2 regions of the Paenibacillus sp. P46E genome follow, and region 1 is predicted to be linked to the other one. Evidence: predicted binding sites of a transcription regulator. Region 1 holds the regulator's gene; the other holds the start of a gene.
What was found. The regulator CtsR, encoded in region 1, represses protease genes until heat stress. The targets are predictions, from matches to a motif close to ATGGTCAATAAAGGTCAAACA.
Positions count from the first base shown of each region.

Region 1 (8,401 bases):
CACATGTGGATATAATTGCACGGACCGTTACATCCATCTTTTTCATGCGAAAATACATAATCATAAGGACTAGTCAAGCGAAAAACCGGATAATCCACGGTTTTTGTGGATAAAAAGTGGATTATGTGGACAAGTATATGGAAATAGTGGATAACTATTTTGCAGGATGATTAATCCAAACAAACATAAATTAGTTCAGTTTATTTCTGTGGATAACTTTTAGCGAGATTCTTTTTCTCGAGATGATTAGCAACAGAGCCCTTTGCTTGTTATACTCTCATAGAGAAGATTACTAACAATGAAGAGGTGAGCGGAAGTGGAAATCAGGCCATTGAAATCCGAGGAGTTTGAAGCAAGTCTAAGCTTGTCCGAATATGCTTTTAAATACAAGGTTACGGGTGAAGAGCGCGTTGAAACGAAGCTGAAATTTAAGCCGGAAAGAGTATGGGGAGCGTTTGAAGATGAAGTGCTTGGAGCACAATTGACATTGCTTCCGCTTCAGGTCTACATACAAGGCAGAGCCGTTCCCATGGGCGGAATAGCCGGGGTTTCTACATGGCCGGAGAACCGCAGACAGGGACTTGTAGCCAAGCTTCTATCCCATACGCTGCAAACAATGAATGAGGCAGGTCAGACATTGTCCTTTTTACATCCGTTTTTGATTCCTTTTTACCGAAAGTTTGGCTGGGAGGTCTATTGTGAATATAAGAAATACTCCATACCAGTGGATAAGTTTCCAAGGAAAACTGAAATTCAAGGGACTGTAAAGCGTGATTCCGCAGGTCTTGATACAATAGAGGAACTCTACAGTAGATTTGCCGCTGAATATAACGGAACTCTGCAGCGTGATACGGACTGGTGGAAGCGGAGTGTATTGGATGACCAGACACACCACTGTGTTTTTTACTCGAAGCTTGGTGATCCGGAAGGATATGTGTTATATAAAATAATCAATAATGAACTGATCATTGATGAATTCATTTACTTGAACGAAGTGGCGCATCAGGGCCTGTGGACATTTCTTGCCAACCACGATTCGATGATAACTGGAGCTTCTCTCAAGCAAGTACCTTCTGATGATATTCTCCCGTATTTGCTTCCCGATCCGCGCATTCCACAGGAAAATTATCCATACTTTATGGGGCGGATTGTGAATGCACAAAGATTTGTGGAGAACTTCACCTTCCGACCCATTACGAACCGTGAGAGTAGGACTTTGTATATTGATGATGAACATGCACCATGGAACAATGGCTTATGGTTATGGACTGTATCCGAGGATGGGGCAGCAACGTTAAGTCGCGTAGAAGGAGAGAAAGCCTCTGCAGATCTGAATTGCACCATTGGTACGCTTACTGTTCTGCTGCTAGGGTACAAGCGGCCAGGGGAACTGGCCAGATACGGTCAGCTAAAAGCAAACCCGGCGGGATTGGAATGGCTGGAAAAGGTCATCCCGCAGGCGAAAACAGCATTGTTTGATTTTTTCTAATCCCATAATCTAAGGCTCTCCCGGTTTCATAATGAAGCTGGGGGAGCTTTTTGCCACCTGAAAGTTCAATGGAAATCACCATGCAAAACCCTGATTTTTTCACAATGGTCAGAATACAATTGCCCTAAAACGTAAAAAATAAAAGCAACCACTTGGAATTCAGTGAGAATGTGTTATAATATGAAAAAAGTCAAAGAAAGTCAAAGTCAACGCAGCTCGAATTCATTTTATTGAAGGAAGTAGAGACAATGGTGGCAGGCTCTTCATTTATGGCTTTTTTAGTATATCTCCGGAATGATACTGTATTGCACTCTAAGTACTGAGGTATGAATGTAGTTTCGATTCGGGCCTCTGCTCTTGGGTTAAGATCTATAGAGATCATTACCGGACGGAAGCACAGTCAGTTGCACTATAAGCTTTGAACACTGGAGGATGAGTGATGCGTAATATCTCTGATATTATCGAACAATATCTGAAGAATATTTTGCATGAAAGTCCCGAAGGTACGGTGGAAATTCAGCGCAATGACCTGGCGGACCAGTTCTCATGCGTGCCGTCTCAGATCAACTATGTCATTAGTACACGCTTTACTTTGGAAAAGGGTTATGTAGTCGAGAGCAAACGTGGCGGTGGTGGATACATCCGGATTCAGCGTTTTGAGCTGCCCCAGAATGTCGCACTGTACGCACATCTCAATTCTACAATCGGAAAAGATATCGATCAAAATTCCGCCGAAGGGCTGATTTATCAGCTGGAGGAGGCCCGGTTTCTAACCAAGCGTGAAGCGTGCCTATTGCGCGCTGCTGTTTCCCGGGAATGCCTGACGGTTAATCTGCCGTACCGGGATGAGATTCGTGCCAAGCTGATGAAGGCTATGCTAATCTCTTTATTGGGCAAATAATGGTCAAATCTTAAGGAGGGACACCGCTTATGCTTTGCCAGGAATGCGGGGTCAAACCGGCTACACTCCATTTCACAAAGATTGTGAACGGAGAGAAGACGGAGTTTCATATTTGCGAAAGTTGTGCGCGGGAGAAAGGGGAGCTCATTCCTGGAACAGCGGGAGGATTCTCCATTCACAGTCTGCTGTCTGGTCTTCTGGATCTGGAAGGGGCAGGCAAGGAAAAAAACGCAGCCTCCCAGACCGCTCAGAGCCTTCAATGTGAGAATTGTGGAATGACTTACTCCCAGTTCAGCAAGCTTGGGCGTTTTGGCTGCAGCTCCTGTTATAAATATTTTGACAGTACGCTGGACCCGCTCTTCAGACGGGTTCATGGCAGCACCGCTCATGTGGGTAAGTTGCCGAAACGTGCAGGAGCAAAGATCATGTGTAAACGCCAGATTGATGAACTGAAGCAGGAACTGCAGCACAGTATCGCACAGGAGGAGTTTGAAACCGCAGCTGAGCTGAGGGATCAGATCCGCCAGCTTGAAAAAGAAATGCCACAAGAGTAAAGTCTTTGATATATAGGGGGGATATGACATGTCAAGTCTCCGGTTTACTGAACAAGCCCTTAGTGACTGGATGCGCTGCGGTGGTAGCCATTCTGAGATCGTCATCAGCAGCCGGATGCGGATCGCCCGCAACCTGGAGCATCTGCCCTTCCCTTTGCTGGCTTCGGCAGAGCAGTCGGAAGAGGTGCTGGACCAGCTCGCTCCTGTTTTTCAAGGAGAAGCAGCTGCGGATTTCGGCAACTTTCAACTCTTGAAACTGGATGAGCTGGATGAGCTGGACAAAAAGGTGCTTGTGGAAAAGCATCTCATTAGCCCTAACCTCGCTAACGAGTCACGGGGTGGCGCAGTCATCCTGAATGAGGACGAGTCAGTCAGTATTATGATCAATGAAGAAGACCATTTGCGTATTCAGTGTCTGTTCCCCGGTCTGCAGGTCAGAGAGGCTTGGGTAAGGGCGACAGCCATTGATGATATTTTTGAAGGCTCGGTCAATTACGCCTTTGATGATCGAAGAGGGTATTTGACTAGTTGTCCTACAAATGTGGGCACAGGGCTTCGTGCATCGGTCATGGTCCACTTGCCTGCACTTGTAATGACCCACCAGATCAACCGGATTTTATCCGCTGTGAATCAAGTAGGGCTCACGGTAAGAGGAATTTATGGTGAAGGCAGCGAAGCAGTAGGGAATATCTTTCAGATCTCCAACCAGATCACGCTTGGCCAGACGGAAAGTGAAATAATCGAGAATCTCCATGGCGTAGTTACCCAGATTATCGAGCATGAGCGCAACGCGCGGGAACGTCTGTTGGTAGATTCCGCTTTGCGGATTACAGACAGAATCAAACGTTCTTACGGGATATTGTCCTATGCGGCGGTGATGGAACTAAAGGAGTCTGCACAACGGCTCTCCGATCTAAGGCTTGGGGTTGATCTTGGTATTTTGGAAGGACCGTCGATTTCAGTCCTCAACGAGCTGAATGTAAAGACACAGCCGGGTTTTCTGCAAAAAATGTTCGGCGACGAGCTTACAGCCACCGAACTCGATATGTACCGGGCGAAGCTGCTCCGGGAGACACTGGGATCACAACATTAATTATAGATATTTATTATCCGTGGAGGTGCAGGGGATATGATGTTTGGAAGATTTACGGAACGCGCACAAAAGGTGCTCGCATTGGCGCAGGAAGAAGCCGTTCGTTTGGGACACAACAACATTGGGACAGAACATATTTTGCTCGGCCTGATTCGTGAAGGAGACGGAATTGCCGCTAAGGCTCTGATCGGTCTGGGTCTGGGTCTTGAAAAAATTCAGGACGAAGTGGAAACACTGATCGGCCGGGGACAAGAGCAGCCTACAAACATTGCTTATACTCCTCGTGCCAAAAAGGTTATCGAGCTATCGATGGATGAAGCTCGTAAACTGGGCCACACTTATGTGGGAACAGAGCATATCCTGCTCGGACTGATCCGCGAAGGCGAAGGCGTAGCGGCGCGTGTTCTCAATAACCTTGGAATCAGCCTTAATAAGGCCCGTCAGCAGGTTCTGCAGCTTCTGGGCAGCAGTGAAGCTACTTCGAGCCACAGCGGCGCTCCAGCCAATGTCAGCACGCCTACGTTGGATGGCCTCGCTCGCGACCTGACCGCATATGCCAAAGATGGCAATCTGGATCCTGTGATTGGCCGCAGCAAGGAAATTGAGCGCGTTATTCAAGTGCTTAGCCGCCGCACCAAAAATAATCCGGTCCTGATCGGTGAACCTGGGGTAGGTAAAACAGCGATTGCCGAAGGGTTGGCGCAAAAAATCATCAACAATGAAATTCCGGAAACTTTGCGTGACAAGCGCGTAATGACTCTGGATATGGGTTCAGTAGTTGCCGGTACGAAATACCGCGGTGAGTTCGAAGACCGCCTCAAAAAAATTATGGATGAGATTCGTCAAGCGGGTAACATTGTACTCTTTATCGATGAACTGCATACTCTGATTGGCGCTGGAGGAGCGGAAGGTGCAATTGATGCTTCCAACATCCTGAAGCCTGCTCTAGCCCGTGGAGAACTGCAGTGCATTGGTGCCACCACACTGGACGAATACCGCAAATATATCGAGAAAGACGCAGCTCTTGAACGCCGGTTCCAGCCAATTACAGTGGACCAGCCTTCTCCGGAAGAAGCGGTCCAAATTCTATACGGTCTTCGTGACCGTTATGAGGCCCATCACCGTGTGAAGATCACAGATGAAGCTATTGTGGAAGCTGTGAAGCTGTCAGACCGTTATATTCCGGACCGTTTCCTGCCGGATAAGGCGATTGACCTGATTGATGAAGCAGGCTCTAAGGTAAGACTCAACTCTTACACAATCCCGCCAAATCTCAAGGAACTTGAAATGCGTCTGGATGATATCCGCAAGGAGAAGGATTCTGCTGTACAGAGCCAAGAGTTCGAAAAGGCTGCTGCACTGCGTGACACCGAGCAAAAAATCCGTGAGGAATTGGATACCACCAAGAACCAGTGGAAAGAAAAACAAGGCCGGACTGATTCTCAGGTTACCCCAGAGGATATTGCCCAGGTGGTAGCCAGCTGGACAGGTATCCCTGTCAGCAAGCTGAAGGAAGAAGAGACTGACCGTCTACTCAACATGGAGGCTCTGCTCCATGAACGTGTCATTGGTCAGGATGAAGCCGTGAAGGCAGTCAGCCGGGCACTCCGCCGGGCGCGTGCAGGGCTCAAAGATCCAAAACGTCCAATGGGTTCATTTATCTTCCTGGGACCCACAGGGGTTGGTAAAACCGAGCTGGCGCGTGCACTTGCTGAAGCTATGTTCGGTGATGAGAATGCGGTAATCCGTATCGATATGTCGGAGTATATGGAGAAGCATTCCACTTCCCGTTTGGTCGGAGCGCCTCCAGGGTATGTGGGCTATGAAGAAGGCGGGCAATTGACCGAGAAGGTTCGCCGCAAACCATATTCTGTTGTGCTTTTGGACGAAATTGAAAAAGCTCATCCGGAAGTATTCAACATTCTGCTGCAGGTACTGGAAGACGGCCGTCTGACCGATTCCAAAGGCCGTGTCGTCGACTTCCGCAACACTCTGATCATCCTCACATCCAATGTCGGAGCGCAGGCGATCAAGAAGAACTCAACGCTTGGATTCACAGCCGTACAGGATGCCGGAGCGGATTACAGTAACATGAAGGGTAAAGTCATGGAAGAGCTGAAGAAGAGCTTCCGTCCTGAGTTCCTGAACCGTATTGACGAAATCATCGTCTTCCACTCCCTGGATGAAAAACACATTGCCGAAATTGTTACACTTATGTCCGAGGAATTGCGCAAGCGTCTGCGTGAGTATGATGTGGACTTTGTGCTTACTGAAGGGGCTAAAGCCTTCCTGGCCAAAGAGGGATATGATCCAGCCTTCGGTGCGCGTCCGCTGCGTCGGGCGATTCAAAAGCACATCGAAGACCGTCTCTCCGAGGAACTGCTGAAAGGCAACATCAAAAAAGGGGATTCCCTTAACATTGATGAGGTTAATGGTGAACTTGTAGTAACTACCGTAGAACCGCCGATTGCAGTCACACAGGAAAATGAGGTTGGAACAGAATAACCTTTACTTGGTTGAAACAAAGCTTCCACTTCTCCGTATGGAGAAGTGGGGGCTTTTTTGTGTAAAGGGACATTGATGTTTAATTAACCAATCATTCAGGCAGGTTAATGAAGGTAGGATTCAAAAGTAGATCTTAAGTGACCTTCCGTTCAGTGTGCAGAAATGGTAAACTTTGAGTAAGAGAAATTTATCCGCAATTTTAGCAAGTTCGGACGGATAGGAGAGCACATGGCAAAACCAAAAACTAAATTTTTTTGTACTGAATGCGGCTATGAATCGCCAAAATGGTTCGGGAAATGTCCCGGCTGCCAGGCTTGGAACTCCATGGTGGAAGAGACAGAAGTCGTAGTCAAAACACAAGGCATGAATGCACCGATTTTTCAAAGTAAAGAAAAGGCGCAATCGATCATAAATATAGAAAGTGACAAAGAGCCGCGTATCCTGACAGGCATTGGAGAGCTTAACCGTGTGCTGGGGGGAGGGATTGTTCCCGGTTCTCTGGTACTGGTAGGAGGAGATCCGGGGATTGGTAAGTCGACGCTCCTGCTTCAGACTTCACACGCGCTGACAACCCAGGGATTACGGGTGCTGTACATTTCAGGAGAAGAATCGGTCCGGCAAACGAAGCTTCGTGCGGATCGCCTTGGGGCGCTTTCGGCAGAGCTTTATGTGCTGTGTGAGACTAATATGGAGAGCATTGAAGAAGCGATTGAGCAGATTCAGCCTCAATTCCTGGTCATTGACTCTATTCAGACAGTATTTATGCCAGAGGTAACAAGCGCACCCGGCAGTGTGACACAGGTTCGGGAATGTACGACAAGATTCATGCGGATCGCCAAAATTCGCGGAATTGCTACGGTCCTTGTAGGACATGTAACGAAAGAAGGGGCAATTGCAGGGCCACGCATGCTGGAGCATATGGTCGATTGTGTCCTCTATTTTGAAGGGGAGCGTCATCATACGTACCGTTTGCTGCGTGCGGTCAAGAACCGGTTTGGATCCACAAATGAGATCGGGATTTTTGAGATGGGAGAAATCGGACTTACTGAAGTGGAGAATCCTTCTGAGCTTTTCTTGTCGGAGCGTCCGCTCGGTGTCGCTGGTTCGGCGGTTGTAGCCAGCATGGAGGGGACCCGGCCTGTGCTTGTTGAGCTTCAGGCGCTTGTAGCAGCTACCCACTTCCCTTCACCACGGCGGATGTGTACAGGTATGGACCATCAACGGATGGCTCTGATCATTGCAGTACTGGAGAAGCGCATGGGGATGTTTTTGCAAAACCAGGATGCTTACTTGAATGTAGCTGGCGGGGTAAAGTTGGATGAGCCGGCTATTGATTTGGCAGTTGCCATTAGTATCGCCTCCAGCTTCCGGGATATTTCAACTAAGCCTTATGATGTTTTTTTTGGAGAAGTTGGACTTACCGGAGAAGTAAGAGGGGTCTCACGTGCAGAAACGCGGGTGAAAGAGGCAGCCAAGCTTGGGTTTCGGAGAGTCATTATGCCCGAGAAAAGTATGAAAGGCTGGAAGCATCCGCAGGATATCCAGATTATTGGCGTCAGCACCGTAGCAGATGCACTAGCGGTCGCGTTAGATTAGGGGGCACAGAATGACAAAGGAATTAGAAAATATGAATGATCTGCTCAGAATGGCGGCACCGGGAACACCCTTCCGGGAAGGTCTGGAAAATGTGCTTCGGGCAAAGACAGGAGCGCTCATTGTTGTCGGATATAGCCCTGAAGTGATGGAAGTTGTCGATGGTGGCTTCTCCATCAACTGTGATTTTTCACCCAATTACTTGTATGAGCTGGCCAAAATGGACGGTGCGATTATTTTAAGCGAGGATTTGAAACGGATTCTGT
Region 1 is NZ_LVYZ01000056.1:57,482-65,882, reverse strand. Features, by position in the region: gene A3849_RS21950 (GNAT family N-acetyltransferase) at 317-1,489, shown strand; gene A3849_RS21945 (CtsR family transcriptional regulator) at 1,929-2,390, shown strand; gene mcsA (protein-arginine kinase activator protein McsA) at 2,420-2,944, shown strand; gene mcsB (protein-arginine kinase McsB) at 2,973-4,037, shown strand; gene clpC (ATP-dependent protease ATP-binding subunit ClpC) at 4,074-6,542, shown strand; gene radA (DNA repair protein RadA) at 6,771-8,138, shown strand; gene disA (DNA integrity scanning diadenylate cyclase DisA) at 8,149-8,401, shown strand, end outside.

Region 2 (8,401 bases), on a different contig from region 1:
GCGGGTATTATTGGCGCTGCAGGTCTTTTGCTGCGTTCTTAAGCAGATGGAATTATTCATATACTATGTATAGGGAGGGGGCGCTTTGATGACCGAACTGGAACAATCACCGCCCGGTGGTGCCACCCTGATCATTATTACGGGCATGTCAGGTGCAGGCAAGACAATTGCCGTGCAGAGTCTGGAGGATCTCGGATTTTTCTGTGTGGATAATTTGCCGCCGGTGCTGATTCCCAAATTCGCAGAGCTGATTGAACAATCCAAAGGGAAAATCGCCAAAGTAGCGCTTGTTATCGATTTGCGCGGAAGAGAATTCTTCACTGCTTTGTCGGAGTCACTGTCCTATATCAAAGACGAGTCTACGATCGGTTTTGAAATTCTATTCCTGGATGCAACCGATTCCGTACTGGTACAGCGCTACAAGGAGAGCCGGCGGCATCATCCGCTGGCGCCCCAAGGCATGCCGCTGGATGGCATTCGTCTCGAACGTCAGATGCTGGAGGAGCTGAAGAACTCAGCAACCTTATGTTTTGACACCAGCAGCATGAAGCCTGTCCAGTTGAAGGAGAAGATTGTATCGCGTTTTTCCCATCTGGGCAAAAGCACTCTTTCTGTCAATATTACTTCGTTTGGCTTCAAATACGGAATTCCGATCGACGCAGACCTTGTGTTTGATGTCCGTTTTTTGCCGAATCCTCATTATGTGGATCATTTGCGGCCAAAGACCGGTCAAGATAGCGAGGTTTACGATTATGTCATGAAATGGCCGGAGACACAGACGTTTCTGACCAAACTGCTGGATATGCTTCATTTCCTCATTCCGCAATACCGGAAAGAAGGCAAATCCCAGATTATTATCGGCATCGGCTGTACGGGCGGCAAACACCGCTCTGTGGCAATATCCGAGTACCTGGGTAAGATGCTGGGGGTTAGTGAGACGGAGTCGGTAGCCGTCAGCCACCGGGACTCCGAGCGTGACCGGCATTAAGAGAGAAGGGGTCAATAGTGGCTGAAGAACAAGGACAACGTCCACGTATCGTCGTTATGGGTGGAGGTACGGGATTGTCTGTTATGCTTCGCGGTTTGAAGGAAAAGCCGCTTGACATTACAGCGATCGTTACGGTTGCGGATGACGGGGGAAGCTCTGGCATACTGCGCAGTGAACTGCAAATGCCACCCCCTGGCGATATCCGCAATGTACTGACAGCAATGGCTGATGTAGAACCGCTCATGGCCCAGATCATGAAATACCGCTTCAGCAGCGGAGAAGGCTTGGCCGGGCATAGCCTCGGGAATTTGATTCTGGCGGCGCTGACGGACATTTCCGGTGATTTTGTCACTGCGGTCCGGGAGCTTAGCCGGTTATTCGCCGTGCGCGGACGCGTGCTGCCTGCGGCTGGCGAAGCTGTAGTGCTGCACGCTGAGATGGCCGATGGCACTATGATCACAGGTGAATCCAAAATCCCTGAGGCCAGAGGGGTCATCAAACGGGTCTCCCTGGAGCCGGCAGATGTAGAACCGCTACCGGAGGCACTGGAGGCCATCCGTAATGCCGATGCCATCCTATGTGGTCCAGGCAGTCTGTACACGAGTATTCTGCCGAATTTGCTGGTGCCTAAGCTGGCGGAGGCTGTTGTGGCCTCGGATGCGATCAAAATTTTTGTCTGTAACGTGATGACCCAGCCCGGGGAAACAGACAACTACACGGTTAGTGACCACCTTCAGGCCGTCTATGACCACGTAGGACTTCATTTGTTCGATTACGTGATCGTGAACGATGGCGAGATTCCTGAGCAGGTCCAGTTAAAGTATGCAGAAAAGGGTGCCCGGCCCGTACAGCTTGACCTCGATGTAGTGGATGGTAACGGCTACAAAGTGATTGCCGATAAGCTGGTATTATTCAAGACCTATCTGAGGCATGATACAGATAAGCTTAGTCATCATATTTACCAGCTTGTGAAAGACTGGATTTCCAGATAAGTCTATTTTGTAGGAACATGAAAGAGGTGAGCCCCTTGTCTTTTGCGGCCCTTACCAAAAAAGAGCTGACGATGGTGGAGAGCCAGCCTTGCTGTGAGAAAGCAGAGATGTCCGCGCTGATCCGGATGAATGGTTCGGTGCAGCTTTCAAGCAAAAAGGTAGTCCTCGACATTTCGACGGAGAACGCCGCGATTGCAAGGCGGGTATATTCTTTGCTTAAGAAATATTACCAGGTCCATATCGAGCTGCTCGTGCGTAAAAAAATGCGTTTGAAGAAGAATAACGTCTATATCGTGCGGATTCCAAACCGCGTTCAGGAAATTCTCAAGGATCTGCGGATCGTCTCCGAAGGCTTCATCTTCACGGATGGGATCGACCACGAAATTGTCGGCAAGAACTGCTGCAAACGCGCATACCTGCGGGGGGCGTTTATGGCGGGAGGGTCGGTCAATAATCCGGAAGGATCTTCCTATCATCTGGAGATTGCTTCGATGTACGAGGAGCACTGCAAGGCGCTGGTGGATCTGGCAGGTGAATTTCATCTGAATGCCCGCTGTATTGAGCGCAAAAAGGGCTTCATCCTGTACATCAAGGAAGGCGAGAAAATCATCGAGTTTCTTAGCCTGATCGGTGCACATCAAGCACTGTTTAAGTTCGAGGATGTGCGGATTATGCGTGACATGCGCAATTCCGTGAACCGGATCGTCAACTGCGAAACGGCCAACCTGAACAAAACCATAAGTGCGGCGGTGCGGCAGATCGAGAATATCAAGCTGCTGCAGCGTGAGGTGGGGCTGGAAAGCCTGCCGGATAAGCTGCGCGAAGTAGCCGAGATCAGATTGGCACACCCGGATATCAACCTTAAGGAAGTTGGCGAAATGCTGAAAGGCACAGTCAGTAAATCGGGAGTAAATCACCGTTTGCGCAAAATTGACGAGCTGGCTGATAAGGTCCGGGGCGGCTGATTATTTTTTTTCTAGTGCGGTTGCGGTTATAATGATATAATATTATAAAATTAATGTGAAATTTTTGGGCAGATCTCAAATAGGGGGTAAGCGTTTCATGACAAAGCACCCGGTAGTTGTACGGTTGAAGACGGGGCTTCACGCTCGGCCGGCAGCATTGTTCGTGCAGGAAGCTAACAAATTCTCGTCGGAGATTTTCGTGGAAAAAGACGATAAAAAAGTGAACGCTAAAAGCATCATGGGTATTATGAGCCTGGCGATCAGTTCCGGCACGGAGATTTATATCAGCGCGGACGGCGCCGATGCGGACCAAGCTGTAACCGCTTTGACAAGTCTTGTCAGCAAAGAAGAGCTTGAGAACCAGTAATTGTTGCAAGGCCTTACTTTTAAATGGTATGACAAAAAGCCCTCCGGGGCTTTTTTTAATGTCTGCGTATAGATAGGAATAGGAAAGAATAAGGTTACGGTTATGTGCTCCTGTAGTCTTGTATAACTTTTTTTCTTTTCCAATGAGACGATATGCAACTTTTGCCAAGCCGCGCCGTCTAGAGGGTACCAACAACAATTACAAATAACGAAAGGGGATGGCAAACATGAATGCATGGAGCAAAAAGCTCGGAGCGGTAATGCTGGCAGGGAGTTTGATGATGGGGGGGATGGCTTTGAGCGGAGCATTCCAAGGTCCTGAAAAGGCTTACGCCGCAGAGGAGGCCCAGAGAAACATCGTCAATGTGATTGGCAAAGGAGAGCTTTCCATCAAACCGGACGTTGTCTATCTGTCTATCGGGGTGAGCACTTCGGCAGCAACGGCAGAAGAGGCACAGAAAACCAATGGAGCCAAAATCACCAAGATCACCACATTGCTGAAGACGACCTGGGGTATTGCAGATAAAGACGTTCAGAGCACCCAATTCAGCGTACAACCGAACTACAGCTATTCTGATAAAGATGGCCAGCAGGTTAAGGGTTACATTGCCCAGCATACGTTGAAGGTAACCTATCGTGACCTAACCAAGGTTGGGGCGCTGCTGGATGCCGCTTCTACTGCAGGAGCGAATAACATTGGTAATGCCCAATTTGCTATTGAAGATCCGTCAGCCTTTGAAGCACAGGTGATTGAAAAAGCCATGACCAATGCAGATGTAAAAGCTGGAGCTATTGCCAAAGCAGCCAAACGCAGCCTGGGCCAGGTTATTACGGTCACACAGAATGATGACGGCAACAACCCTGTGATCTATATGGAAAATGCAGCAATGTCCAAAGCAGCGGCAGATACAGCCGGCGGCACTTCCGTTGAGCCGGGAGAAGTGAAGGTTTCAACACAGCTTAGCGTAATGTATGAGCTGAAATAGTCTGTATTCCTCAAGAGGCGCTTCCCCTGCTGGTTACAGCAGGGAGCAGTGCCTTTTTTTTGCGGGGAATGGTTGCGAGATCTCTCATTTTGTTTAAAGAAATGTAATAAGCAGCCCTGAAATGGTCGGCGAAGCTTAAGAAATTGTAAAGGGCTTTGTAACAACCGCTGCTCCTGATCTCTCTATAATGGGAAGAGTGGAAACGAGGGCGGCAAGCAGGCTGCTCTCCGGTGTTCTGGAATTTTCATCAAATCTATCATCGTATTAGCGGAAGGGGATAACCATATGAAGAACATTAAGAAGAAACAGGCCCACGCATGGGGGGCGGGCATTATGGCGGCAGGGCTTCTGCTAAGCGGAGGGCTTCTGCCCGCAGGGACCAGTCAGGCTGCTTCAGCTGCGGTTCAGGCAAATGCGGAACATTCGCTAGTGGTGCTGAAGGTAAACGGGAAGATTACACCTCAGACTGGTGTTGTCCATGAAGGGAAAGTGTGGGTGCCGTTGACCTTTTTACGCGATTCACTGGGTATGTCCCTGACCTATGATAAGGCAGAAAAGGCCTATACAGTCGGTAAAGGAACAACGAAGGTTAATCTGTCTATCACCGATTACGAAATTTCAATCCGGGTGAATAATTATTATTTAAATGATTATCAAGCTCAAAATATCAACAATCGGCTGTTCGTTCCGCTTGATCTGCTGAACGATTTTCTGGGATATAAAGGGGACTATAGTGCGGCTACAGGCCGGTTGAATGTCGTCAGTAAACCGCAAAATGCGATTACCATAAAGACGGAGAGCATCGTCAAGGAAAGTAAGGACACACCGGTCAAGCTGGATTATCCGCAGATCAGCGGTCTGGTGAATGCCAAGGCCCAGCAAACGATCAACGATACAATTAAGCAGACACTCACCAAATTTGCAGCAGAAGCAGAGAAGGAAATTGCGAATAGATCCTCGGACGACCGGCCGTATGAGTTCGACGGGGGCTATGTGATCACGTACAACCAGGACGGCATACTCAGTCTGATCACGACCCAGTACAGCTATACTGGCGGTGCCCACGGCATGACTTACCGCAATGCATTCACGTTCTCTCTGAAGGACGGCAAGCGCCTCCTGATTGGGGATTTGCTGAAAGCCAACCCGAACTATAAAAAAGAGCTTAATGCCAAGCTGTCCAAGCTAATCAAGGCAGAGGGCGGCTACCTGGGCGGCTTCACCGGCCTGAATACAGAGAAGAATTTTTATGTGAAAGACGGAAAATTGGCAGTGTTCTTCCAGCTTTATGAATATACAGCATATGCCTCCGGGTTCCCTGAATATGAGTTCACCTTCAAGGAGCTTCTGCCGGATGGAAGCAGCCCGTTCGCTGGTCTGAAATAAGTGCCTTCCTTCATAAAACAGGAGAATAGCCCGCTCCGCTAATGCCGTATATGGACACCTTTCCGTTGCCTGGCGCCTTCCCCGGTCATAAGCTAAAGGAGAAACCAGCTTATCAAGCGGGGAGGGAAGGAAATGAGTTATCTCTACACGGCTATCGGTGATTCCTTGACGACCGGATTCGGAGCACTGCCGGGTAATGGCTTCGTACCCGTTTACCGCAGAATGGCAGAGGGGCAGCTCCGCGCTCCAGTCGGATCGGTCAACCTTGGTATCAATGGTCTAACTACCGCTGCATTGGAGCAACGCCTAAGCAGTGACCCCATGTTCCGCCAAGCAGTCCGGGGTGCAGATATTGTTACCTTGTCCATTGGCGGAAACGATCTGATCAAGGCAGCCAAAGCCGTGTCATTTCGTCCGGGCTACCTGTCTCCAGCGCTGGAACGGGCGCTTCGCGAGTGCAAAAGAAACTTCAACGAGATTATGGGTTCACTCCGGCAGTTGAAGAACGGCAGCCGCCAGCCCTATATCATCCGGTTGGTTGGACTCTATAATCCTTATCCCCAGTTATCGGAAGCTACAGACTGGGTACGCCAGTTTAACGGCTATGTTGCGGGTTATAGCAGCAGTGTATGCGGGTTTGCCTCCATCTATCATGAGTTCACCGGCAATGAGCGTGGACTGCTGTCACTGGATCATGTGCATCCTAACGGTAGAGGGTACCGTGTAATCGCCGGGAAGCTCGATGCCTTGGGTTACAGCCGGCTGGGATAACGAACTGGGTGCTATACATGCAAAAGAGGCTGCTCTAGACCATTAGGTCCAGGCAGCCTCTTTTGCTGTGCTTTGAATTATACGCCTGAAGGCAGCGTCTTCTCAATAACCTTATCGACAATACCATACTCGGCTGCTTCAGCAGCGGTCATGAAGTAGTCGCGGTCAGTATCCTTTTCGATGCGCTCCAGCGGTTGGCCAGTGCGTTCAGACAGGATACGGTTCAGCTTGTCGCGAAGCTTCAGGATACGGCGGGCACGGATTTCGATGTCTGTAGCCTGTCCTTGAGCACCACCCAGCGGCTGGTGGATCATGATCTCACTGTTTGGCAACGCGAAGCGTTTGCCCTTGGCACCGGCATTCAGCAGGAAAGCCCCCATGGAGGCAGCCATGCCCACACAAATGGTGGAAACATCCGGTTTAATGTATTGCATTGTATCAAATATAGCCATTCCGGCTGTGATGGAACCGCCAGGGCTGTTCACATACAGATGAATATCCTTATCTGGATCCTCGGCAGCCAGGAAGAGCATTTGGGCGATGATGGAATTGGCTACCACGTCATTAACCTCCGTTCCGAGGAAAATGATGCGGTCCTTCAGCAGGCGGGAATAGATGTCATAAGCGCGCTCACCGCGGTTGCTCTGTTCTACTACCATAGGAATATAACTCACGTGGAAAACCTCCTTGAATTGGTTCTTCGAATGTGTTCATTTTTTACTGTTACCGTATTAACCACATGATAAACAAATTCAAACAAAAAGTCAAAGAAAGTCAAACTTAGTTTATAAAAAAAGAGCCAACAAGCGGCTCTTTGGTTAAATACTATAGGTGGAATGCTAAAATATGTACAAAAGTGAAATTAATGGCGCGCCCGCCAAGAATCGAACTTGGATCTCAGGCTTCGGAGGCCTACGTCATATCCATTGGACCACGGGCGCAACAGAAATTATTATAATCTATTTAGGGTTCAAATGCAACGGCTTAATCACACTGCTGTAAAAATATCTTTGTCTTCTTCTAAATTAGCGGCCTCAAGCGTCCGGGAATATTCATTAACGGGGCTTTTATCCGGGAGTCACAGGACTTTCAGCACTTTCCATGGTGTGGCAGATGTATAAGATGAAAAGAGGATGAGAATTATAGTCTCGGAAGACTTGCACTCCGCGTAATATTTGGGTAGAATATGGGTGGGACTTAAAAAGTTAACCCGGGACGTTTTAAGACCATGGACAAGGGAATAAGAGGAAGACGAAGTTGCAGGAGTGAAAGCATGCGTAATTTATTAGAAATCCAAAAGCAGCTTCTGCCTGATCTCATGGAAACCCTTAAGAGACGTTACACGATTCTACATCAGATCATGCTGTCCGATATTATTGGGCGCAGAACACTTGCCGCATCGCTGGATATGACAGAGCGGGTGCTGCGTGCCGAGACGGATCTTCTGAAATCGCAAGGGCTCATTGAGATCGAGAGCGTAGGCATGCGCGTAAGCGATGCGGGGCGCAGACTGCTTGACCTGCTGGAGCCAATCGCCAAGAGCCTGTTTGGCCTGGATGATCTGGAAGATAAAATTCGTACAACGTATGGTCTGAACAAAGTTATTGTTGTACCTGGTGATTGCGAGACATCGCCGTTCACGAAGCGTGAGCTCGGACGCGCGGGTGCCAAGGCATTGCTTGGTGTACTGCGGTCGGATGATACCATTGCCGTTACGGGCGGTTCAACGCTTGCTGAAATGGCTGATCAGCTCACGCCTCCGTTATCCCTTTCCTATAAGAACGCTTGGGTTGTCCCGGCGCGCGGGGGATTGGGTGAGAGCATGGAAATCCAGGCTAATACGATTGCTTCAAAGATGGCCAAACGGATGGGAGCCAATTACCGCCTTCTGCATGTGCCTGATTTACTTAGTGAAGATGCTTACCAGTCACTGGCGCTCGATGCAAA
Region 2 is NZ_LVYZ01000027.1:29,555-37,955, forward strand. Features, by position in the region: gene A3849_RS06045 (ROK family glucokinase) at 1-42, shown strand, start outside; gene rapZ (RNase adapter RapZ) at 89-988, shown strand; gene A3849_RS06055 (gluconeogenesis factor YvcK family protein) at 1,045-1,980, shown strand; gene whiA (DNA-binding protein WhiA) at 2,016-2,945, shown strand; gene A3849_RS06065 (HPr family phosphocarrier protein) at 3,043-3,312, shown strand; gene A3849_RS06070 (SIMPL domain-containing protein) at 3,539-4,297, shown strand; gene A3849_RS06075 (PdaC/SigV domain-containing protein) at 4,583-5,683, shown strand; gene A3849_RS06080 (GDSL-type esterase/lipase family protein) at 5,816-6,454, shown strand; gene clpP (ATP-dependent Clp endopeptidase proteolytic subunit ClpP) at 6,532-7,128, opposite strand; tRNA gene A3849_RS06090 (tRNA-Arg) at 7,321-7,395, opposite strand; gene A3849_RS06095 (sugar-binding transcriptional regulator) at 7,728-8,401, shown strand, end outside.
Region 2: clpP (ATP-dependent Clp endopeptidase proteolytic subunit ClpP) is a predicted target of CtsR. The motif match lies at 7,215-7,235, and genes of this name have one in related genera.